DNA from 3 places in the Mesorhizobium sp. B2-5-13 genome. Region 1 is predicted to be linked to each of the others. Evidence: riboswitches for the same ligand, from Rfam matches in the RefSeq annotation. Region 1 holds a riboswitch; each other region holds the start of a gene.
The links. Region 1 has a riboswitch for cobalamin ahead of FJ434_RS04180 (aromatic ring-hydroxylating dioxygenase subunit alpha). Riboswitches for the same ligand answer to the same signal wherever they lie in the genome.
Positions count from the first base shown of each region.

Region 2: linked by a shared signal. The riboswitch ahead of FJ434_RS12290 (DUF1636 family protein) and the one ahead of FJ434_RS04180 (aromatic ring-hydroxylating dioxygenase subunit alpha) in region 1 are both predicted to bind cobalamin.
Region 3: linked by a shared signal. The riboswitch ahead of bluB (5,6-dimethylbenzimidazole synthase) and the one ahead of FJ434_RS04180 (aromatic ring-hydroxylating dioxygenase subunit alpha) in region 1 are both predicted to bind cobalamin.

Region 1 covers NZ_VFUI01000002.1:177,080-184,954, forward strand. Annotated here, with positions in the region: gene FJ434_RS04160 (glycosyltransferase family 87 protein) at 1-1,046, shown strand, start outside; gene FJ434_RS04165 (hypothetical protein) at 1,065-2,627, opposite strand; gene FJ434_RS04170 (hypothetical protein) at 2,749-3,375, opposite strand; gene FJ434_RS04175 (hybrid-cluster NAD(P)-dependent oxidoreductase) at 3,469-4,569, opposite strand; gene FJ434_RS04180 (aromatic ring-hydroxylating dioxygenase subunit alpha) at 4,634-5,881, opposite strand; cobalamin riboswitch at 5,996-6,198, opposite strand; gene FJ434_RS04185 (DUF680 domain-containing protein) at 6,693-6,899, shown strand; gene FJ434_RS04190 (DUF680 domain-containing protein) at 6,971-7,174, shown strand; gene FJ434_RS04195 (DUF680 domain-containing protein) at 7,241-7,480, shown strand; gene ugpC (sn-glycerol-3-phosphate ABC transporter ATP-binding protein UgpC) at 7,560-7,875, opposite strand, start outside.
Region 2 covers NZ_VFUI01000006.1:30,125-37,999, forward strand. Annotated here, with positions in the region: gene nuoF (NADH-quinone oxidoreductase subunit NuoF) at 1-284, opposite strand, end outside; gene FJ434_RS12260 (NADH-quinone oxidoreductase subunit E) at 296-1,579, opposite strand; gene FJ434_RS12265 (NADH-quinone oxidoreductase subunit D) at 1,580-2,770, opposite strand; gene FJ434_RS12270 (NADH-quinone oxidoreductase subunit C) at 2,771-3,373, opposite strand; gene FJ434_RS12275 (NADH-quinone oxidoreductase subunit B) at 3,378-3,959, opposite strand; gene FJ434_RS12280 (NADH-quinone oxidoreductase subunit A) at 3,950-4,315, opposite strand; gene FJ434_RS12285 (winged helix-turn-helix domain-containing protein) at 4,651-5,850, shown strand; cobalamin riboswitch at 5,880-6,087, shown strand; gene FJ434_RS12290 (DUF1636 family protein) at 6,125-6,559, shown strand; gene cobW (cobalamin biosynthesis protein CobW) at 6,556-7,593, shown strand; gene cobN (cobaltochelatase subunit CobN) at 7,612-7,875, shown strand, end outside.
Region 3 covers NZ_VFUI01000004.1:48,973-56,847, forward strand. Annotated here, with positions in the region: gene dxs (1-deoxy-D-xylulose-5-phosphate synthase) at 1-1,131, opposite strand, end outside; gene FJ434_RS08705 (pirin family protein) at 1,207-2,127, opposite strand; gene FJ434_RS08710 (DUF2277 domain-containing protein) at 2,168-2,434, opposite strand; gene FJ434_RS08715 (exodeoxyribonuclease VII small subunit) at 2,527-2,778, opposite strand; gene FJ434_RS08720 (histone deacetylase family protein) at 2,782-3,708, opposite strand; cobalamin riboswitch at 3,887-4,069, shown strand; partial or broken gene bluB (5,6-dimethylbenzimidazole synthase) at 4,180-4,797, shown strand; gene FJ434_RS08730 (hypothetical protein) at 4,914-5,897, opposite strand; gene FJ434_RS08735 (TetR/AcrR family transcriptional regulator) at 5,983-6,591, opposite strand; gene FJ434_RS08740 (MFS transporter) at 6,711-7,875, shown strand, end outside.

The DNA of each region.
Region 1 (7,875 bases):
CGGGCGGACGCATGGCGCTCGACGGGCATGTCGCGTTCCTGTTCGATATGGACAGCTATCGCGCAACCCTGCGGCGGATGTTTTCGCCAGACCTTCCCAACCAGGAGTGGAGCTACCCGCCCAGCATCCTGATTTTCGGCGCGCCGCTTGCGCTGCTGCCGATATTCCCCGCCTATCTCGTGTGGACCTTGGGCACGGTCTTTTGTCTCTGGCTGGCCCTCCGGCCGCTGCAACTGGGCAAGGCTGCCGAAGCAGCCATCCTCTTTTGTCCGGCCGTACTGATCAACGCGGCCTTCGGCCAGAACGGCGCCCTGACGACGGCCTTGCTCATCGGCGGATTGGCGGCGGTGCCGAAGCGGCCGGTCCTGGCAGGGCTGCTCTTCGGCCTGCTGACGGTAAAACCGCATCTCGGCATACTGGTGCCGTTCTGCTTGCTGGCGAACGGCAACTGGCGCGCCATTGTTGCCGCCGCGCTGTCGTCGTTCGCCCTGTTCGCCCTGACCGGCCTGCTGCTTGGCTCCGAGGTCTGGACGCTGTTCTGGACCGAGACCCGTCCCCTGATGACGGCGATTCTCGAGGCTCCCTACCCGCAGCCCTATCAGTCGAATGCGGCGACCATGTTCTTCCTGGCTCGTGCGTCCGGTCTGGGACTGACTGCGGCCTATGCGCTGCAAGCCATTGCGACGGTCGCGGCGATCGCAACGGCGATCTGGATCTGGTTGCCATGGCGGCGGGTCGAGCATCGCGAACGGGTCGTGCTCACCGCCGTGCTGGCAACGCTGGCGACGCCTTACGGCTACAGCTACGATACGATCGGCCTAGCCGTTGCCGTCGCCTATCTGTTCTCGACGCGCAACGCCATGCCGAGGATTTTTCTGGCACTGATCTGGCTATACCCGGCTATCGCGCATCTGGTGAACAATGCCGGGCTTGGCATCGGCGTGCTGGTACCGCTGTTCCTGTCGGCATGGATGCTTGCCGACATAATAGCCCGCGAGCGCGGGCCCACGGTTGGCGGCACGCCAGGCATCGACATGCCGACGTAGGACGCTTGGTTGCGATACCTATTGGCGAGCTTTGACGTCGGCGCGGATGAGCAGGGTCACCGACCCGTTCTGAAGCAGCGGGCGGTAATCCGCCAAGCTCTTGGCGATTGCGATGTTGTCCCTCAAAGGTATTGGCGCACGCGGCTCCGCCGTCCCGTCGTCGACCACAATGTCGGGCCGTTTCGCGGCAAGTTCGCCGGCGATCGCCGCGGTATATTGCTGGCGCAAGGTCTCCAGATCCAGCCGTTGGGCAGGGTCCTGCGCCAACCGGATGAGGATCTCGGCATCGCTGACCATCCAGGCGGAGGGGTTGCGTGCCACGACACGGGCGCCAGTCATCCGGGCGAGCGGATTGCCGGCCTGCAGCCGCGAGCCGATCGACATGAAGGTTGGATGGTCGACTACGCGGCTGACGGCGACCGCCGCGGCGTCGAGACCGCCGCGTGGCTGAGTGAATGCCAGACCTTGTTGCGCCACGACCAATTTCACGATCGAAAACAGCCCAAGCGCGGCCCCAAACACGGCCGGCAGGGGCAGGCTTCGCAATGGTTTCAACCTGATAGACTGCAGCATCAATGCCAGGACGCCGACTGTCAGGAACGGCAGCGCCTGATACGTCCACCCCTTGCCCATGATGACGAAGGCAGGGACATAGGCCGCTCCAGCCAAAAGCAGTATTTGCGCATCGCGATGGGGCCGACCGGGATAAGCCATCACCAGTGTGGCCCCTGCCATGGCCGCGAACATAGGGATAGGCCATAGCATCAACATGTCCATGACCGGCATCCGCATCGGCAAATAGACTTGACGCAACAAGGGCAGAACCTCGGCGAAGAAAGGCTGCATGAAAACAGCGAGTGCGATCAGATAGCCAACGGTCAGAATACCACCGACCACGCTCTCGGTCGTAAAAAGCGGACGCAGCGAGCGTCGCTGTAGCGCAATCACAAGGGCCGGCAGCGCCAGAGCCAGCACGCTGTAGGGTGGTTTGATCATCACGAAGATACCGGCGCCGACACCGGCAACCATCCGCTCGGCGATGCTGCCGGCACGAAAATCCGCCGTTCGATCACGTGCCGAAAGCAATGCCAGCCACGGCAGCAAGGCGATCACGGCAATCTGCTCGCGCTGGCCGAAATCCGGCGGAAACAGGAACAGCACGACAAACACCGCCGCCGGAATGATCCAGACGCACCGCTTCAGAACCTCGTCGGTCCGTGCAAGAATGCGAGCCGAAAAGCAGACGGAAGCAGCCGCGAGTGCCGCCACGCCCACACTCACCCAAAATTCCGCCGACAGCCCGGTCAGGCGTTCCATGGCGAGAAAAGGCAGATAGAGCCAGGTTGAAAAAGGTGGATTACCCTCGGCGATATCGACGTAAAGGCGTTCGCCGTTGAGGACACGGTCGCCAACCGTCAGCAGCCAGGACACGTCTACATTGCTCGGCACCACGAAGAGCGAGACGACGACCGCATAAATGGTGATCAACAACGTTGCGACAGCCGGCCCGACGAGTCGAAATACAGCCTTGCTGGATTTGAAGCTTGCCAGCTTGCCCTGAGCAACGAGCGGCGCATTCATGCAAATGGGCTTTCATCACCGGCACAACCAGTATCGGTGAGTTTCTAGCAGACAGCAGTTAAGGGTGTTCTAACCTGGCGGTTGAACGCCACTTGACCGCCACAGATTGCACGGCGCGTCGCTATCGGCCTGGATGCTTGCGGGGATCAGGGCCGCGAACGTGGGAACCGGCCGCAGGCGCGCCGATGCGGCGCCGGACCGGCGGAACGCTGATCCTGACCGTGATGTCCAGCATCATCTCTCCCACCGTCGGCGGGCAAGGTATGGTCTGCAAGAAGACCAGGGGCGACGGTCCCTCTGGCGGCTCGCGGCGGGTCGGTCCGCCGCGCCATGCTTTGCCGCGCCATGCCCTGGCGGGCGGCTCCTGCCGCAGCCGGCCGCTCTTGCGTCTCAGCCGCAACTGCTTGGCAAAGCCGCGCGACAGCCAGGCCAGCCTGCCGAAATCGGTTCGCGGCTTGGCCTGCAGCACCGCCGACCAGCGCGAAAGGCCGGTGAGGTCGGCCATGTCAAGCACGCGCGCCAGCACCCTGTCCGGCACCGCCGCGCCAATATCGAGCGCGAGGTAGGAGAGCGCCACCGCCGCGGCCACGGCAAGGCCACGCCTGGCGACAACGTCGAGGAACACGTCCCAGTCGACATCGCCGGCGCGAATGGCTACAGCGCAATCGACCAGCCAATCGCTGTGCGTGTGGGCGTCGAGCCCGCCATGCGCGATGGCGAGCGCGATGCGGTCCGCAGGCGACGGCACCAGCACGCCGACGCCGCTGAATTCGGCCGCCGCCGCTCGCCGCCAGATCCCTGGTCGTCCTCGTCGCTTTGCTGCGAACCGTCATAGGGCGGATCAAGCCTCGATTTCCAGTGCCGACAGTGGCTTTGAACAGCAGGCCAGGATGAAGCCATCATCGATCTCGTGATCGAGGATGCCGCCATTGTGGCTCATCTCGACGCTGCCGGAGACTTTCTTCACCTTGCAAGTTCCGCACAGGCCGAATTCGCAGGCCGCCGGTATCCGCACGCCCGAAGCACGCGCCGTCTGCAGCACGGTCTGGCCGGCGACACAGTCGGCGTCGACGTCCGAAAGCGCGAAGCGGATCGGCGTTGCGGCTTCGACGGGGACAGCCACACCGTCCTGCGCCGGCGCCGCGAATGGCGCCGGGATTTCCTCAACGGTCGGCGCGGCAAAGCTCTCCTGATGGTACTTTGCCATGTCGAAGCCGGCGGCTTCGAGCATGCCGCGCACGGCGCGCATGAAGGGATCGGGGCCGCAGCAGAAGATTTCGCGTTCGCGGAAATCGGGCGCCAGCAGTGGCAGCCGGATAGCGTCGATGCGGCCCATATGGCCATACCAGCCCTCGCGGCTCGACCGTTCCTCGATCATGAAGCCGAGCGACAGGCCCGGCATGTGGCCGCCGAGCAGCTCCAGCTCCTTGCGGAAGATGATCTCTTCCGGGCGCCGCGCGCAGTTGACGAAGCCGACATCGGTCCATGGCGCGCAGTCGTTCAGCCAGCGCAGCATCGACATCATCGGCGTCACGCCGGAACCGGCCGAGATGAACAGATATTTCGCCGCTGGATGGCTGTGCAGTGAAAAGTCGCCGCCCGGTCCATAGGCCTTGACGTGCGAGCCGGGCGCCAGGTGATCGAACATCCAGCGTGTGCCGATGCTGCCCACCTGCGCCTTCACCGTCACCGCGATCGAGAATGGCCGCGACGGTGACGATGACAGCGTATAGGTGCGCATCAGCGGCCCGTCCGGTGTCGGCAATTCCAGCGTCACGAACTGGCCCGGCTTGTAGCGGAACCAGGTCTGGTTGTCGGAGCGGAAGGTGAAGGTCTTCACGTCGGGCGCCTCGTCGGTGACGCCGGTCACTTCCAGCACCTGCAGCCTGTCGTTCCAGGGCGCCATCTGGTCGAGATGGCGATAGAGGCCGAGGTCCGTCATCGCATTCATCCTCTTGTCCCTTTTGTTCTGCGCATGCCCAAAACCGCCGTCTTTAGCGATATGCCTAGGCAACGCTGCGCAGGGCCGGCCGGGCGCCTTCGGCAAGCCGTGGCCCGATGAAGGACGCGTACCACTCGACGAACTGGATCACGCCGCCCTCATGCAGCTCCGAATAAGGGCCTGGCTCGTAGGCCGGCGACAGGATGCCGAAGGCGTTTTCCTCGACGATGCGGCGATCCTGGTCGTTGGTCTCGGTCCAGACATGGGTGAGTTCTGCGAGATCGTAATCGACGCCCTCGACCGCATCCTTATGCACCAGCCATTTAGTCGTCACCGCCGTTTCCGTGGCGCTGATCGGCAGCACCCGGAAGGTGACGGCGTGGTCGCCCAGGATGTGGTTCCAGGTCGTCGGATAGTGGTAAAGCAGCAACGAACCGATGCGGTTGGTTGAAACGCTGTCGGAAAGATTCCTCTCGACCGCGCGCTTTCCCGTCATCGTGTAGCTGACGGCATCGCGCAGCAGCGGCGCGCGGGTCGCGCGATACTGGCCGGCCGGATCGATGCGGAACTTGCTCGGCAGGCCGGCCGCTTCGCATTTCGCCCAGTGCGCCAGCATCTCCGGATCGCTGTCGGCGCCTTGCACGCCGGTCACCGTCGGTGCTTCCGGGAAGGTCTTGCAGAGTTCGGGATGATTGCCGGCGCAATGATAGCATTCGCGATTGTTTTCCCAGACCAGCTTCCAGTTGCCCTTCTCGATGATGGTGCTTTCGAAGGCGACTTTTGCCTCACGCAGCCGGTGCGGCAAAAGGTAGGGCTCGATCATCGCCCGCATCGGCGCGAAGTCGGCTGGCTCCTTGGCCAGGCAGATGAAGACATAGCCGGCGACGCTTTCGCAGGCGACCGGCTTCAGCCCGAACTGGCTCTTGTCGAACCCATCGGCCATCTGGCGGGCGAACAGCAGCCGGCCGTCGAGCTCGTAGGTCCATTGGTGATAGGGACAGACCAGCTTGGCGGCCGTGCCCTTGTCGGAATTGCAGACGCGGCTGCCGCGATGGCGGCAGGAATTGTGGAAGGCGTTGATCTTGCCCTGCTGATCGCGCACCAGCACGACCGGATAATCGCCGATCTGCACGGTGATGAAGCTGCCCGGCTTGGGCAATTCGCAATCATGGCCGATGAACAGCCAGTCGCGATACCAGATCAACTCCATGTCCAGCTTGAAGTAGTCCGGGTCGGTGTAAAAAGGCTGTTCCAGCGAAAAGCCTTGTCTGCGGCTGCTCAAGAGCCTCAGCATGTCGTTGCGCGCGTCCATGTCCTGTCCTCAGTTTCAAGGACTGAACTGGTGGTGATTGAGGAAGGACTGGGCGCAGATCGGCGAAAAGCCGGACAAACACCATCCGCCTCTTGACCGCCCACCGCGATCAGTCGAGTTCTAGCGATCTCGGGCTGGTTTCCGGGCTCTGGAGTTGTCCTTGCGGACCATCGCGACACCTTCCCAGGCTTTAGCCCAGTGGTCTCCCGTTGCGACTTGAACTCCACCACCGTTGCGGGGGCAGCGCCGGAATCTGACCGGCTTCCCAATTCTCCGCTCCGTCGTCACGCAGCGGCACCTGAGATGCCTGATCTAATCACGACAGGCTTTGCGACATCGGCACGAAAGCGACATCGCATCCATGCGGCGCGACACGCATGCTGGATCGTCATGACAGGCTTGTAGCCGTTGGAATCGCCTTCTGTCGCCAAGCCGCGCCGGCACCGTCTTCGACCCCTTTGCCGGCAGCAAATAGGTTAACAGTTTCAAAAAGTGACTATTAGAGGAGTCTAAAATCGAACTGAACGGTTCGTTTCTGTTGACGGTGCGTGCAAGACGCTGTGAACGCCGAGCCTCCGACACAGTTGGTGATCAGGATGCTGTTTCAAGGTAACCAGCTGATATCACAAGAGAAAATAAGATATGCGGAAAGCGCTGGTACAATTTCAAGTGGTGGAGTCATGGTCCACGCTGAACAACTTCGTGATTGGAAACGGCAAGGGTGCTCTCCCACATCGGGGCTGTCCGAACGACGCGATTTAATCCCAAGACACGCCGCTAGATGGACGGAAAAATACTGGAGTACCAAAAAATGAAAAAGATCATTCTCACTGCCGCCGCCCTTCTGGCTGTTTCCGGCAGCGCCTTCGCTGGTAGCGACAATTACGGTTCGAACGGCGCCAACCAGCCTGCTGCCGCGGTGGACAGCTCGTACACCGCTTCCACCTCCACCAAGACGTCGGAGCCGGGTGCTCAAACGCCTGCTCAGGGCAGCGATCGCAACCTCTTCGGCCGCTAACGGCCTGTCCCCACGGACGGCGGGCTTGCCCGCCGATCCGGTAGAATTCAAGAAATTCAGGAGTGTCTAAAATGAACAAGATCCTTATTGCCGCCGCCGCCGTTCTGGCCATTTCCGGCAGCGCTTTTGCCAGCGACAACTATGGCTCCAACGGTGCCAACCAGCCTGCCGCCGCGGTGGACAACTCGTACACCGCGTCGGTCGACAAGTCGGCTCCTGCCAGCCAGGAGCCCGTCCAGCACGGCGCCGATCGCAACCTGTTCGGCAACAACTAACATCTCTTCAAGCAAGGACGGCGCGCTCAGCCCGCCCCTTGAATTCGAAAAAATCGGAGCACCAAAATGAAAAAGATTGTTCTTACCGCCGTCGCTCTTCTGATTGCCGCTGGCAGCGCCTATGCCGGCAACGACAACGTTGGCGACACCGACATCAACAAGCTGGCGACCGTCAACGTCGACACCTCGCATACGGGCTCGATCCGCAAGAGCGAATCGCCCGTCTACAAGCTGCTCAATTCGTCGGGCGACGTACAGAAGTCCGCCCCTCAGGGCGCAGACCGCAACCTCTTCGGCAACAACTAACCAGCCGTGGTAATATACAAAAGAGAGCGGCGGGCTTGCCCGCCGCTCTCTTTTTGCGTTGTCGAGACAGCTTGTGGTCTCAGGCGGCTTTTGCTTCCGCTTCCTGCAGGGCGAACGACCGTCCATCCGCATCGAAGATATGAAGATCTCCGGCATTGGCGGTCAGCCGCAGCGTCGAGCCGCGCTTGACCTCGACATTGCCCGGCAACTTGGTCACCAGCGGCAGGTCGGCACGGCCGATGTCGATATAGACCAGCTGAACCTCACCGAGCTGCTCGAGATAATCGACCGTCCCCTCGAACAGATAATCGCTACCACTGGCGATCGCGAGATCTTCCGGCCGCACGCCGAAGCTGACCGCCGCTCCCTTTGCCGAAGCAGGCGTCGCGATCGGT
Region 2 (7,875 bases), on a different contig from region 1:
CGGTCCTTGCAGGTGCCGGGCTCGGATTCGTCGGCATTGATGACGAGATAGCTCGGCCGGCCGTCGCTCTGCTTGGGCATGAACGACCATTTCAGGCCGGTCGGAAAGCCGGCGCCGCCGCGTCCGCGCAAGCCCGACGCCTTCATCTCGTTGACGATCCACTCACGCCCCTTGGCGACGATGCCGGGCGTGTTGTCCCAGGCGCCGCGCGCCATGGCACCCGCCAGCGACTTGTCGAAGAGGCCGTAGATATTGGTGAAGATGCGGTCTTTGTCCTGAAGCATTTTTTCGTCCCTCAGACCGGCTTCTTGCCGAAGACGCGGATGTATTCGGCGACGCCGCCCTTCGCGAGCGCCTTGGCTTGGCGGACCCAGTCGTCGCGGTCGATGCGGCCCTGGAAGGAGAGATAGCCGTCGACCCACTCTCGTTCGGCCTTCTTCCACGACGCGACCTGCGCGAAGGTGAAGATGCCCAGCGTGTGCAGGATACCCTCGATCTTCGGACCGACCCCGGAGATCAGCTTGAGATCGTCGACCGCGGCCGGCCTGTCGATACCGGCCGGACGGTTCTTGTCCTCCAGCGATGGTTTTGCCGGCTTTGCGACTGGCACCTTGGCTTCCGGCGCCTTGAAGGCCGATGCCGGTTCGGCCCTGACCGTCGGTCCACTGCGCTGCTTGGAGACCTTCTCCACTTCCGGCGCCGCCTTGTTGGCATTGGCGGCCGAATGCAGCGGCGCAGAAACGCTCGCCGCCTTCTCCGTCGCCGGCGCCACCTTGGCCTTTGAAGGCGTCTTCAACACCGGGCTGGTCTCAGGCGCGTCGGTCTTCGGCTTGCTGGCATTGGACGGCGCGACAGGGGCACCAGCCGCCGGTGGCGGCACCGGCGCCGCGATGATCGCGCCGGGTGCTGCCTTGGCAGCCTTAGCTGCTTCCCGGGCCTCCCGATCGCGGGTCGACTTGAGGATAGCCTTTTCGCTCTTGAGCGTCGTCAAACCGGAGGCCGGCTCCGAGCCTGTACGGCCATTCTGCGGTCCGGGCGCCACCGAGGCCCCCTTGCCGGCATCGTAGAGATCGATGATTTCGGCCAGCCGTTCCGGCGTCAGATCCTCGAACGTGTCCTTGAACACCATGACCATCGGCGCGTTGACGCAGGCGCCGAGACACTCCACCTCCTCCCACGACAAGGTGCCCTTGTCGTTGGTATGGAACTGCTCGTGATGGATTTTCGAACGGCACACATCCATCAGCGCTTCCGAGCCGCGCAGCATGCACGGCGTGGTGCCGCAAACCTGGATGTGCGCGCGTGTGCCGACGGGATTCAACTGATACTGCGTGTAGAAGGTCGCGACCTCGAGCCCGCGAATACGGGGCATGTCGAGCATGTCGGAGATGGTCTCGATCGCCGCCTTGGTGACCCAGCCTTCCTGCTCCTGCGCCAGCATCAAAAGCGGAATGATCGCCGACTGCTCGCGGCCCTTGGGGTATTTCTTGATCCATTGCTTGGCAGCCGCCGCGTTCGCCCGGTTGAAGGCGAAGGAGGCTGGCTGGACGCTGGCTTCTGCGAGACGGCGGACTGACATTTAGCGATCGACCTCACCAAACACGATGTCGAGGGAGCCAAGAACGGCGGTGACGTCGGCCAGCAGGTGGCCGCGGCAGAGGAAATCCATGGCTTGCAGATGCGCGAAACCAGGTGCGCGCAGCTTGCAGCGGTAGGGCTTGTTGGTGCCGTCGGAGACCAGATAGACGCCGAACTCCCCCTTCGGCGCCTCGACCGCCGCATAGACCTCGCCGGCCGGCACGCGATAGCCTTCGGTGTAGAGCTTGAAGTGATGGATGAGCGCTTCCATCGAACGCTTCATCGCGGCGCGCTTGGGCGGCACCACCTTGCCGTCGAGGTTCGACACCGGACCGGTGCTCTCCTTGCCGAGCAGCAGGTCGACGCATTGGCGCATGATCCGCGCCGACTGGCGCATTTCTTCCATGCGCAGGAGATAACGGTCGAAGCAGTCGCCGTTCTTGCCGATCGGGATGTCGAAATCCATTTCCGAATAGCATTCATAGGGCTGCGACTTGCGCAGGTCCCAAGGCGAACCCGAGCCGCGCACCATGACGCCCGAAAAGCCCCAAGCCCAGGCGTCGGCCAGCGAAACGATGCCGATATCGACATTACGCTGCTTGAAGATGCGGTTGCCGGTGAGCAGCTTGTCGAGGTCATCGAGCGATTTCAGGAACGGGTCGATCCATTTGCCGATGTCCTCGACCAGTTGGCGCGGCAGGTCCTGGTGGACGCCGCCGGGACGGAAATAGGCCGCATGCATGCGCGAGCCGGAGGCCCGCTCATAAAACACCATCAGCTTTTCGCGCTCGACGAAACCCCACAGCGGCGGCGTCAGCGCGCCGACGTCCATCGCCTGCGTCGTCACATTGAGGATGTGCGACATGATGCGGCCGATTTCGCAATAGAGCACGCGGATCAGTTGGCCGCGCCTCGGCACCTCGATGCCGAGCAGGCGCTCGGCGGCGAGCGCGAAGGCATGCTCCTGGTTCATCGGGGCGCAATAGTCGAGCCGGTCGAGATAAGGCACCGCCTGCAGATAGGTCTTGGCCTCGATCAGCTTTTCCGTACCACGATGCAGCAGGCCGATATGCGGATCGACGCGATCGACGACTTCGCCGTCGAGTTCGAGGACCAACCTCAAAACGCCATGCGCCGCAGGGTGTTGAGGGCCGAAATTGATGTTGAAATTGCGGACGGAGGTTTCGGCCATTTACTGCTTTGCCTTCTCATCCCCGGGCAGCACATAGTCGGTGCCTTCCCAAGGGGAAAGAAAATCGAAATTGCGGAATTCCTGCTTCAGTTCCACAGGCTCATAGATCACGCGCTTGGCCTCGTCGTCGTAGCGCACTTCGACGAAACCGGTCAGCGGGAAATCCTTGCGCAGCGGATGGCCTTCGAACCCGTAATCGGTCAGCAGGCGGCGCAGGTCCGGGTGGCCCGAGAACAGCACGCCATAGAGATCGTAGGTCTCGCGCTCGAACCAGTCGGCGCCTGGATAAACGCCGGTGATCGACGGCACCATCGTCTCTTCGTCGGCCTGCACCTTGACCCGGATGCGGACATTCTGTTTCGGCGACAGCAGATGGTAGACGACGTCGAAGCGCTTGGCCCGCGACGGATAGTCGGCGCCGCAGACATCGATGATCGAGATGAACTGGCAGCGCGCATCGTCGCGCAGGAAGGTCATCACTTCGACCAGGTCGCGCGGCTCGACATTGATGGAGAGCTCGCCATAGGCGAGCACCGCGTCATTGACGCGGCCGATCAGCTTCTCGCCGAGATAGGTCGACAGTTCGGTAAGGGATGCGGCCATGGATTTACCGTTCGATCGTGCCGGTGCGGCGGATTTTCTTCTGCAGCAGAAGAATGCCGTAGAGCAGGGCTTCGGCGCTCGGCGGGCAGCCGGGCACATAGATGTCGACCGGCACGACCCGGTCGCAGCCACGCACCACCGAATAGGAATAGTGGTAGTAGCCGCCGCCATTGGCGCAGGAGCCCATCGAGATGACGTAGCGAGGCTCCGGCATCTGGTCGTAGACCTTGCGCAGCGCCGGCGCCATCTTGTTGGTCAGCGTGCCAGCCACGATCATGATGTCGGACTGGCGCGGAGACGCGCGCGGCGCGACACCGAAGCGCTCCGAATCGTAGCGCGGCATCGAGGTGTGGATCATTTCGACCGCGCAGCACGCCAGACCGAAGGTCATGAACATCAGCGAACCGCTGCGCGCCCAGGTGATCAGCGCCTCGGTCGAGGTGACCAGAAAACCCTTGTCGGCAAGCTCGTTGTTGATTTCGAGGAAGAAGGGATCGTCCTCCCCCACCGGCTTGCCGGTGTTGGGATCAATGATACCCTTGGGCTTCGGCGCGACGAGGGTGCCTGAACTGTCGTTCAATCCCATTCCAGCGCTCCTTTTTTCCATTCATAGGCAAAGCCGATGGTCAGCACTGCCAAAAACACCATCATTGACCAGAAACCGAGCATGCCAATCTTCGAGAAGGACACCGCCCAGGGGAAGAGGAAGGCTACTTCCAGGTCGAAGATGATGAACAGGATCGACACCAGATAGAAGCGGATGTCGAATTTCATGCGGGCATCGTCGAACGAGTTGAATCCGCATTCATAGGCGGACAGCTTCTCGGGGTCCGGGTTGCGGTAGGCTACCAGGAAGGGCGCAGCCAGCAGCGCCAGACCGACCACCAGCGCCACGCCGATAAACAGGACGATGGGCAGGTACGAACTGAGGAGTGCGTTCATGCAGCGGCTTTCCGTTGGCGCCAATCCACGTTGATTACAGCACCGGACCTTAATGCGGAAGCGTGACAGTTTAACCGCTGAACCGTTTTAAGGAGCCTATGCTGCAACGCGGCGAGGGTTAGCGCAGCACTTCCAGTGAAGCAAGTCAAACCTTGTTCAAAACACCGAGCTGGACGGCAATCCGGGAGAAACTGGTCCCATACGCTCCTGTTTGATTTCCTTCGCCATTTACTCCACTTTTCTCTCCTGACAGGGTTGCCGCCAAAACCCTGCTAGCATGGGCTGGAATCACGCCTCGCAACGACGCCAGACAGGTCCATCAGGGACGCATCCGCATGAAGGAAAAGATCTCGCTTGCCGCCGCCCGGCGCATCGCGCTCGCCGCTCAAGGGTTTCTCGATCCCCGCCCCGCCGGTACGCCCGACCGCCGCCACTTCGCCCGCGTTCTGTCCCGCACCGGCCTGCTGCAGATCGATTCCGTCAGTGCGGTGGTTCGTGCCCATTACATGCCGCTCTATTCGCGTCTTGGCCCCTATCCCCTCGCTTTGCTCGACAACGCCGCCGTGACCCGCAAGCGCACGGTCTTCGAATACTGGGCGCATGAGGCCTCGTTCCTGCCGGTCGAGACCTACCCGCTGATGCGCTGGCGCATGCAGCGCGCCGAGCAAGGCGATGAAATGTATCTGGGGCTGGCCAAATGGGGCCGCGAGCACGCCGCCTACATAGAAGAGATCTACCGCGAGGTCGTCCAGCGCGGCCCGGTCGCCGCTTCCGCGCTGGAGGGCCAGAAAGGCTCCGGCGGCTGGTGGGGCTGGAGCCACGCCAAGCATGCCTTCGAATGGCTGTTCTGGGCCGGGCGCATCACCACGGCGCACCGGCGCGGCTTCGAGCGCCTCTACGACGTGCCGGAGCGCGTGCTGCCGCAGGCGATTCTCGACCTGCCAGTACCGGCCGCCGAGGACGCGCATCGTGAATTGCTGCGCATCTCCGCCCGCGCCCACGGCATCGCGACATCAGGCGACCTGCGCGACTATTTTCGACTCTCCCCCGCCGACATGAAAGGCCGGCTGGAGGAACTGGTCGAACTCGGCGAGTTGCTGCCGGTCCGCGTCGAGGGCTGGGACAAGCCGGCTTACCTCTATAGGGACGCGCGATTGCCACGCAAGATCGAGGCCCGCGCCCTGCTGGCGCCGTTCGATCCCGTTGTCTTCGAGCGCTCGCGCTCAGAGCGGCTGTTCAGTTTTCACTACCGGATCGAGATCTACACGCCGGCCGACAAGCGCCAATACGGCTATTATGTCCTGCCCTTCCTGCTCGGCGACAGGATCGTGGCGCGCGTCGACCTCAAGGCAGACCGGCCGGCAAGTGTCCTGCGTGCCCATGCTGCTTACGCCGAGCCCGGCGCACCGCCCGATACCGCCGCTCAGCTCTTCGAGGAATTGAAGCAGATGCAGGGCTGGCTTGGCCTCGAACGCATCGAAGTGACGCCTGCCGGCGACCTGGGCCCGGCGCTGTCCGACATCGCGGTGTCGTAAGCTCGCGTTGACACCGCTGCCCGCAAGAGCCTAAATCGGATCCAGACGGTCTCCTCTCGGCAAAGGGAGGAGCCAAGAGGGAATGCGGTGCGGGATTGAAAATCCCAAATCCGCGGCTGTCCCCGCAACTGTGAGCGAAGAGCCAAGGCCGAAAGCCACTGGGATTGTCCCGGGAAGGCGGCTACCCAAGGCGATGACCCGCGAGCCAGGAGACCTGCCGTCTGGAATGCAAGTATCCGATCGCCCGGCGGGTTTTCCGGGCAAGGAGCCTGATTTGGATCGCGACAGCAGTTTTTCGGCTGAAACAATGGACATTTCGTCCGGCGAGGATGATTCCCTGGCCGGCATCACTGTCATCGTCTGCGCCTCCTGTCGCGACGAGAGCGGCTCCGACGCCCGTCCCCGGGCCGGCGAACTTTTGGCCGAAGATACGCGCCAAGCCGCCTCGGGCGACAACATCCGCATCCGCACCGTCGAATGCCTCGGCAATTGCAAACGTCGACTGAGCGCCGCGATCCTGCGTGACGGCTGCTGGAGCTATGTATTCGGCGATCTGACCACGACTAGCGGCGCCGATCTCGTCACTGGCGCGAAACTCTTCGCCACCTCCAGCGACGGCCTCATTCCCTGGCGGGGCCGGCCCGATAGCCTCAAGCGCGGCCTCGTGGCCCGCATCCCTCCCCTCGACATGCTGAAAGACTTGATATGACCGCATCCGTTTCCCGCGTTCCCTGCACCGTCGTCACCGGCTTCCTCGGCGCCGGCAAGACGACCCTGGTCCGCCATCTCCTGGAAAACGCCGGCGGCAAGCGTATCGCGATCATTGTCAACGAATTTGGTGACATCGGCATCGACGGCGAAATCCTGAAAGGCTGTAGCATCGACACCTGCCCAGAGGAAAACATCGTCGAGTTGGCCAATGGCTGCATCTGCTGCACCGTCGCCGACGATTTCGTGCCGGCGCTCGACCAGATCCTGTCGCTGACGCCGAAGGTCGACCATATCCTGATCGAAACCTCGGGCCTCGCTTTGCCCAAGCCGCTGGTCCAGGCTTTCCAGTGGCCGACAGTGAAGAGCCGGGTGACCGTCGACGGCGTCATCGCCGTGGTCGACGGTCCCGCACTTGCCGAAGGCCGCGTCGCCAACGACATGGACGCCCTGCAGGCGCAGCGCGCCGGGGATGAAAGCCTCGACCATGATGATCCTGTCGAGGAGGTGTTCGAGGATCAGATCGCCTGCGCCGATCTGATCATCCTGTCGAAGAGCGACCTGATGGACGCCGAGGGCTCAGCCCGCGCCCATGCCATCATTGGCGAACACTCCGCCCGCGCAGTGAAGATCGTGCCGACGTCTTATGGCAAGGTCGATCCCTCCGTACTGCTCGGGCTCGGTCTCGCCGTCGAGGACGACATCGAGAACCGAAAATCCCATCATGACGGCGCGTTCGACCACGAGCATGACGACTTCGACACGTTCATCGTCGACATCCCCTCGATCGCCAATCCCGACGAACTGGCAAAACGCGTCGCCGCCGCCGCCGAACAGGAAAACGTGCTGCGGGTGAAAGGCTTCGTCGAGGTCGGTGGCAAGCCGATGCGGCTCCTGCTGCAGGCCGTCGGCCCGCGCGTCAATCATTACTACGACCGGGCCTGGACCGCCGGGGACGACCGCCGCTCGCGCCTCGTCGTCATCGGCCTCAAGGGGCTGAACCGTCCGGCGATCGAACGTATCCTCGCCGGCTGATTTCAGGCACGGGCCGCGATGCACATCCTCACCACGACCTCCGCCTCGCTCGACGACCTCGCCGAGCCTGTCGATCTCCGGCAGGCGCCGGCGGATATCGTGGCCTTATCCTTCACCGACAGCGATCTCGCCGGACTGGCGGCGGCATGGAAGGCCGACGCCGATCGCCTGCCGTCGATGCGGCTCGCCGCACTGCGCGACCTGCGCCATCCCATGTCCGTCGATCTCTGGATCGACAGCGTCGCCCGCCATGCCAAGGTCATCATGGTGCGCATCCTCGGC
Region 3 (7,875 bases), on a different contig from region 1:
GATACCGACATCGAAGGTCCTCGACGGGAACAACTCGCCGAACAGATCGAGGCCGGTGCCGCTCGGCATGGCGGCGGTGACGGCGACGATGCGATCGTCCTTGCGGCCCTCCTGGATCAGGCTTTCGGCGAACACCTTGGTGTAGGCCGGCGCGTTGGCTGGCGCCTTGGCCTGCGCGCCGGTGATGACGTCGAATTTATTGACGCCATGGTATTTGTCGGCGGCCGCTTCCGCCGGCGCATAACCCTTGCCCTTCTGGGTGACCACATGGATCAGCACCGGACCCTTGCCGTTGTCGCGGACATTTTTCAGGACCGGGATCAGATGCTCCAGATTGTGACCGTCGATCGGGCCGATGTGATAGAAGCCGAGTTCCTCGAACAAAGTGCCGCCGGTGACATAGCCGCGCGCATGCTCGACCGCGCGGGTGATGGCTCGATCGGCCCGCTTGCCGAGATAGGAGGTCAGTTTCTTGCCAAAGTCGCGCAAGCCGATATAGGCCTTGCCGGAAGCCAGGCGCGCCAGATAGGCGCTCATGGCGCCGGTCGGCGGCGCAATCGACATGTCGTTGTCGTTGAGGATGACGATGAGGCGGGCATCGAGCGCGCCCGCATTGTTCATCGCCTCATAGGCCATGCCGGCCGACATTGCGCCATCGCCGATGACTGAAATGACATTGTTGCGGCCGCCTGAAAGGTCGCGGGCGGCGGCCATGCCGAGACCAGCCGATATGGACGTCGAGGAGTGGGCGGCGCCGAACGGGTCATACTCGCTCTCGGCTCGGCGGGTGAAGCCCGACAGGCCGCCTTCCTGGCGCAAGGTGCGGATGCGGTCCCGGCGTCCGGTCAGGATCTTGTGCGGATAGGCCTGATGGCCGACATCCCAGATCAGCCGGTCATCGGGTGTGTTGAAGACATAATGCAGCGCCACCGTCAGTTCGACCACGCCAAGGCCGGCACCAAGGTGGCCGCCGGTGTGGGAGACAGCATCGACCAGTTCGGCGCGCAGCTCGGACGCCAGTTGCGGCAATTCGCTCTCGGCCAGCGTGCGCAGGTCGGCCGGGACGCGAACCTTGTCGAGAAGCGGCGTATGCGGCGTTGCGTTCACGTTGGGCCCAGACTCTCTTTTCATCGGCGGGATAGGCCGCCGGCCGGCGAAAGTAAATGCGTGTCGGTGACGCGGACGGTCAGCCCCTCACCGCTCCGCTCAGCCTTCCGGCAGCGGAATGAACTCTTTCTCATCGCCAGGAACGATATCGAAGCGGCCGGTCTTCCATTCCTGCTTGGCCTGCTCGATGCGCTCCTTCGACGAAGAGACGAAATTCCACCAGATGTAGCGCTTCGAACCGAGCGAGGCGCCGCCGAACAGCATGAAATGCGCACCGGTTTGCGACGATATGACGATCTCGTCGCCGGGCCGGAACACCAGCAACCGTTCGGCCGGAAAGACGTCGCCCGAAATCGAGACTTCGCCCTCCAGCGTGTAGATGGCGCGCTCTTCCGCATCGGCCGGGATTTTGACGCTGGCACCGGGCCCCAGCCGCAAATCGGCGTAGAGCGTGTCGGAATCTGCCCGCACCGGGGACCGCAATCCTTGGAAGTCACCGATGACAACGCGGCCGCTGACGCCTTCGGCATCGATCTCTGGAAGCCGCAGCGCCGCTGTGTTCTCGAACACCGGTGCAACCTCTTCCTTGCCGTCCGGCAGAGCCAGCCAGGTCTGCAGGCCGGAGATCGACATCGGCGCGCCGCGCAATTCCTGCGGCGTGCGCTCGGAGTGGACGATGCCGCGGCCCGCAGTCATCAGGTTCACGTCGCCGGGCTCGATCACCATTTCGGTGCCGAGCGAATCGCGATGCCTGATCTTGCCATCGAACAGATAGGTCACGGTCGACAGGCCGATATGCGGGTGGGGACGGACATCGAGCGCCTGGCCGGTGCGCATGATCGCGGGGCCCATGCGATCGAAGAAAATGAACGGCCCGACCAGCCTTCTCTTGGCGGTCGGCAAGGCGCGGCGCACCTCGAAGCCGCCAATATCCTTGGCGTTGGGGATGACCATCAGTTCGATCTGGTCGCTGGCGAAGGCATCGCCGGCCTCAGGGTCTTTCCCCGGGAAGAAGCTCATGAACTCTCCTGGTCAGCGCTCGGTGGCCGCTTTGGACATGTCAGGCGAACCGGATCGCCGCCTTTGCTCTCAGTTTGGCTGCCACCTCTTCGCGATTGCGCGGATGCTGGTGGGTTTCGAGGGAATCAAGCAATTCGCGTGCGGATGCCGCGATGGCTTCGACCGCATGATCGAACGCATGCTGGTTCTGTTTCGACGGTCGCGTCGTTCCGCTGAGCTTGCGGACAAACTGGAGTGCCGCGTCGCGGACTTCGTCATTGGTTGCCGGCGGATCAAAATTGAACAGGGTCTTGATGTTTCTGCACATCGCTTCCGTATCTCCTCTTGTCCGTTTCAATCGGGACGAGTTGTATCCTCAATCATGATCGTGTTCAAAAGTCGGTAAGCCTGCTCCGGACCTCAGTCCGCGTCGAGCGGCTCGGTTCCAACCGGCTTGCCGTCGCGCGACAGCCTGATCTTCTCGACCTTGTCCTCGGCGGCCTTCAGTAACCGGTCGCAATGCACCTTCAGCGCCTCGCCGCGTTCGTAGATCCGGATCGACTGGTCGAGCGGCACGTCGCCACGCTCCAGATCATCGACGATCTTCTCCAGCGCGTCGAGTGCCTGCTCGAAGCTCATCGCCTTGACGTCTTCGTTGATCTCACCAGTCATCATTCATCCTTTCATCAGTCGCCCGACATGGGCGCCGACCGAAAATGCCAATCCCTGCAGATCGTAGCCGCCCTCGAGCACGCTGACGAGCCGGTTGCCGCTATGGCGTGCGGCGCGCTGCATCAGTTGGCCGGTCGCCCAGTCGAAATCGTCCTCGGTAAGATTGATCTCCGCCAGCGGGTCGCGATGGTGCGCGTCGAAGCCGGCCGAAATGATGATCAGGTCGGGCGCGAAATTGTCGAGTGCCGGCAGCACACGCGACAGGAAAGCATCGCGAAACACCTCGCTGCCGGTCTGCGGCGCCAGCGGCGCGTTGACGATGTTGCCGGCGCCGGTCTCGTTCTTCGCGCCGGTGCCGGGATAGAGCGGCATCTGGTGCGTCGAGCAATATAGCACCGAGGGATCGTCCCAGAAAATATCCTGCGTGCCGTTGCCGTGGTGCACGTCCCAATCGACGACGGCGACACGCTCCGCGCCATGCTTCTTCTGCGCATAGCGGGCAGCGATAGCCGCAGTGTTGAAGAAGCAGAAGCCCATGGCCGTGTTCTTTTCAGCATGATGGCCAGGCGGCCGGGCGGCGACGAAGACATTGTCGGCGCGGCCCGCAAAGACGTCGTCGACCGCGGCATTGGCGGCGCCGATCGCGGTGATCACCGCCTGCCAGCTCTTCGGGCTGGCGCTGGTGTCGGCGTCGATGCGGGCGAGGCCTTCAGCGGGAATGGCGGCGCGCACGCGCGCGACGAAATCGGCGGGATGCGCATAGAGGATGGTCGCCTCGTCGCCTTGCGGTGCCTCGGCGCGATCAAGCGCGGCAAAAGCTTCGTCGTCGAGCACGCGCTCGATGGCGCGCAAGCGGTCGGGCCGCTCGGGGTGACCTGGCGGGGTGATGTGTTCGAGGAAGATCGGGTGCGTGTAGAGACGAGTGACCATGTCCCCTATCTAGTGCCCCGGCGCCGTGATGGCCATGCGTTGCGGCTTGATCGCTGGGGAAAATCACGGCTGCGTCCATTCATGTCGCTGCGGGCATTGGCCTCGCCGGCGCTTCGGCGTAAGGTCGCCGCCACTGCCTGGTGCCCGCCGGTCTGTTTGTTTTAGCCGCATTCTGCGACGCCAAGTGATTCCACTTGGCTGCAAATGCTCTGGCGGGAGAATCGGGAACACGGTTTGATACCGTGGCGTGCCCAACGCTGTGAGGGGGACCGCGCCGGTAAGTGCCACTGTCGATGACGGGAAGGCACCGGACGCGGGTTGATCCCGAGCCAGAAGACCGGCCTGGCAGGCATCGTCATCCGCATGGTCAGGCGGATGGCATCAGAACGACGTGCGCCCTCCTGGACGCACAAAGTACGCTCTGAGAATTGAACTGCTGCAATCGCAAGGGGACAAGCGATGCCGGAAGCTATGACCGCTCCAACGGCCAATGGATTTGATCAGATCGCGCGCGACGCGGTTTACCGCGCCATGTTCACGCGACGCGACGTCCGCAGCCATTTTACATCGGAAGCGATCGACGACGAGGTGCTGGCGCGGCTGCTGCTTGCCGCCCATCACGCGCCATCGGTCGGCTTCATGCAGCCTTGGAATTTCATCGTCATTCGCGATGCCGCGCGACGGGCGAAGGTGCGCGACCTGTTCCTTGCCGCGCGCGAACAGGAACTGCCGGCAATCGAGGCGGACCGGCGGGCGCTCTACCGCAAGCTCAAGCTCGAAGGCATTTGCGAAAGCGCGCTCAACATCTGTATCACCTGCGACCACGAGCGCTCGAAAGGCTCGCCGCTGGGACGTTGGCACAATCCGGAAATGGATCTCTACAGTACGGTCTGCGCGGTACAGAATTTCTGGCTGGCGGCACGCGCCGAGGGTGTTGGCGTCGGCTGGGTCAGCATCATCGAGGCGCAAGCGCTGAAAAGCCTGCTGTCTATCCCCGACCACGTGACGCCGATCGCCTATCTCTGCGTCGGCCGTGTCTCGGAGTTTGCGCCGAAACCGGACCTCGAAACGCACGGCTGGGGCCGACGGCTGCCGCTGCCCGAATTGATCATGAGCGAGACTTTTTGTGGCCAGGGTGAAGCCTCGCTCAAATCTACGGTGGCCCGCCTCAACACCGTCGTCGCTGCGCCGGCAAACCCTGCCGATCAGCGCGTCGCGCCGGCCGTGCCCCAGCGCGAACCATCGAAGGTGGAGAGCGCCTTGCGCTTGAGTTCCCGGAACTTTGACGAGGCATCGGCCAGCCGTGCGTCCCAGGCGGCATCGGGCACCTGGCCCTCGATGGTCTTGAAATAGACCTGCATCAGGGACGCGATGGCGAAAGGTTCGATGAACGCCGCCTTGAAGGCCCAGGCAAAGACAATGGCCAGAACGAAGGCCCAGCCGGCGAGCTGTCCGGGCATGACGTAAAGAATGGCGGCCGCCGGAGCCAGCATCAGCAGGAAGATGACGAAGGAGACCCCCCACATGATCAACGCCAGCCAGACTGCGTTCTTGACCATGATCTTGCCGTTCTGGGCGTAGAGCACGACGCCTTGCCGTGCGGTCTCGAAGGGTGAGGACGAATTGATGCGGATGTTGTAGCCGAGAATGATCTCGTCGACATAGGTCAGCGACAGGCGGATCACCGTGTTGAGGAACGAGACCAGGCCGCTCAGGCCCGGAATGGGCAGGAAAGCCGCAATTCCGCCCAGCAGGCCGGTGATCGCGCGGATGGCGCCCTTGACCAGCTGGTCGACAACGAAAAGGATGTTCGCTTCGGCAAAACGCTCGGTCACAACCTCTTTCGCGTAGGCGATCTGGTTCTGGCCGTCGGGTATGTCATGGCCGTCGATCAGATGCACCATGACGGCGATATGGCCTGCCTTGACGACGTAGAGGATGTATTCGCGGATCCAGTAGACGGCGATCGAGACGAGGCCGAAGCCAACAATCCCGCCCCACATGGCAAAGGACAACGGCCCATCGGGATCGGTGGAGATATGGCCGACGCCATAGCCGACGGAGGCGCCCGCGCCGGTGGCCATGATATAGGCCAGCGTGATGCCGAAATAGACGATCATGCGAAAGACGATGAAAGGCCAGGTCCGCATCATGATGGACACCGACCTGCCGATATCGAAATCCCACATGCCCCGAATCCCCCAGAGGTGGCTGTGGAGGATGCGCCCAAACCGTCTATTGTCAATTGCGAGCGGTGGCGGAGCCCGATTGCGGTCAGTTTGGCCGCGCTTCCGGCTTCTCGAGCAGGCCTTCGAGCAATTGCTTGAACGCTGCCACCACCTTCCTCGACGTCGCTTCGGGATCGTTCGAATTGGCGATCCGCTGCGCGGCCTGACTGCTCGCTCCGTTGATCAGCCGCGCCGCGGTCTCGGGATCGAGGCCCGGCACGACCACCCCCTCCTCTTGCAGCGCGGTCAGATGATCGGTCATTGAACCGACGCAGGCATTGGCATTCGACCACTGTGCCGGATCGCCCAGCACGGCCGGACCGTCCCGGAACATGATGCGCTGGATTTCCGGCTCCAGCGCCATTTCGATGTAGGTCGTGCATTCGTCGACGAAATGCTGCCAGCGGGTCGGCGCCCTCGACGCGACCTCATTCACCCGCGCGGCCATTTCCGCATCGATTTGCGCGATAACCGCCTGCAGCAGTCCCTTCTTATCGCCGAAGTGATGATAGAGGGCGCCGCGCGTCAGTCCGGCCGATGCGGTGAAATCGTCCATCGACGCTTCGGCATAACCGATGGTGCCAAAGGCTTGGCGCGCCGCGGCGATCAGCTTGGCACGCGTCTCGGCGATCATCTCCTTGCGGGGTCGGTGCATGCTCTGGCCTTATCTACATACGCTCCGTATGCCAATTGACATACGCGACGTATGGTCTATTTGACACTTATACGTCTCGTATGTAATTGTCGAATCGCCCCTTGTCGAGGAACAGGATCATGCAAAACCCCTACTCGGAAATCTTTTGCGCTCCTGGCGCCAGGGGCTTTGCCGCCGCCGGCTTCATGGCGCGCCTGCCGATCGCCATGGCGCCGATCGGCATCGTGGCGATGCTGTCGCAGACGCGTGGCGAATACTGGCTGGCGGGTGCGGTTTCGGCGACATTCGCCTTGGCCAATGCTTTCCTGGCGCCGCAAATATCGAGGTTGGTCGACCGCCTCGGCCAGACGCGGGTTGTCGTCCCCACCACCATCATCTCCGTGCTCGCATTCACGGCCCTGATCGCATCGGCCAATCAGGACTGGCCGATATGGACGCTATTCGTGTCGGCATTGCTGGCCGCGGCGATGCCAAGCATGCCGGCCATGATACGCGCGCGCTGGACCGAGATTTTCCGGGGCCGGCCCGAGATGAACACCGCCTTCGCCTTCGAGTCGGCGGCCGACGAACTGGTCTACATCGCCGGCGCATCGCTGTCGGTTGGTCTGAGCGCCGCGCTATTCCCGGAAGCGGGCGTGCTCGTCAGCACGCTGTTCCTGGCCCTGGGCTCGATAGCCTTCATCCTGCAGCGTTCGACCGAACCGCAAGTGCGACCGGTGGACCATGGCTCAACCGGCTCGGCTATCCGCCTGGGGCCGGTTCAAATCATCACCTTCGCCATGATCTTCATCGGCGCGACTTTCGCGACGACGGAGGTGAGCACAGTGGCGATCACCAAGGAACTCGGCCAGCCAGGCGCCGCAAGTCTCGTCATCGGCGTCTATGCGCTGGGCTCCTTCGTGCTCGGCATCATCATCGGCGCGCTCAACCTGAAAGCACCGCTGCAGCGCCAGCTCGCCATCGCGGTCGCGTTGGTTGCGCTCGGCACACTGCTGCCGCTTACCGCCAGCACCGTGCCCGTGCTCGCGCTGACTGTCTTCATCAGCGGCGTGGCGATCTCCCCGACCTTCATCACCGCCTTCGGCCTGATCGAACGGCATGTGCCTGAGACGATGCTGACCGAAGGCATCACCTGGGTGACCACCGGCATCGGCATCGGCATGGCGCTCGGTTCGTTCGCTGCCGGCGCCGTGGTGGATGCGTTCGGCGCCCAGAACGGGTTCTGGGTTTCGGTGGCATCAGGCGTTATCGCACTGGTCACGGTGCTGCTCGGCCAGCGCAGCC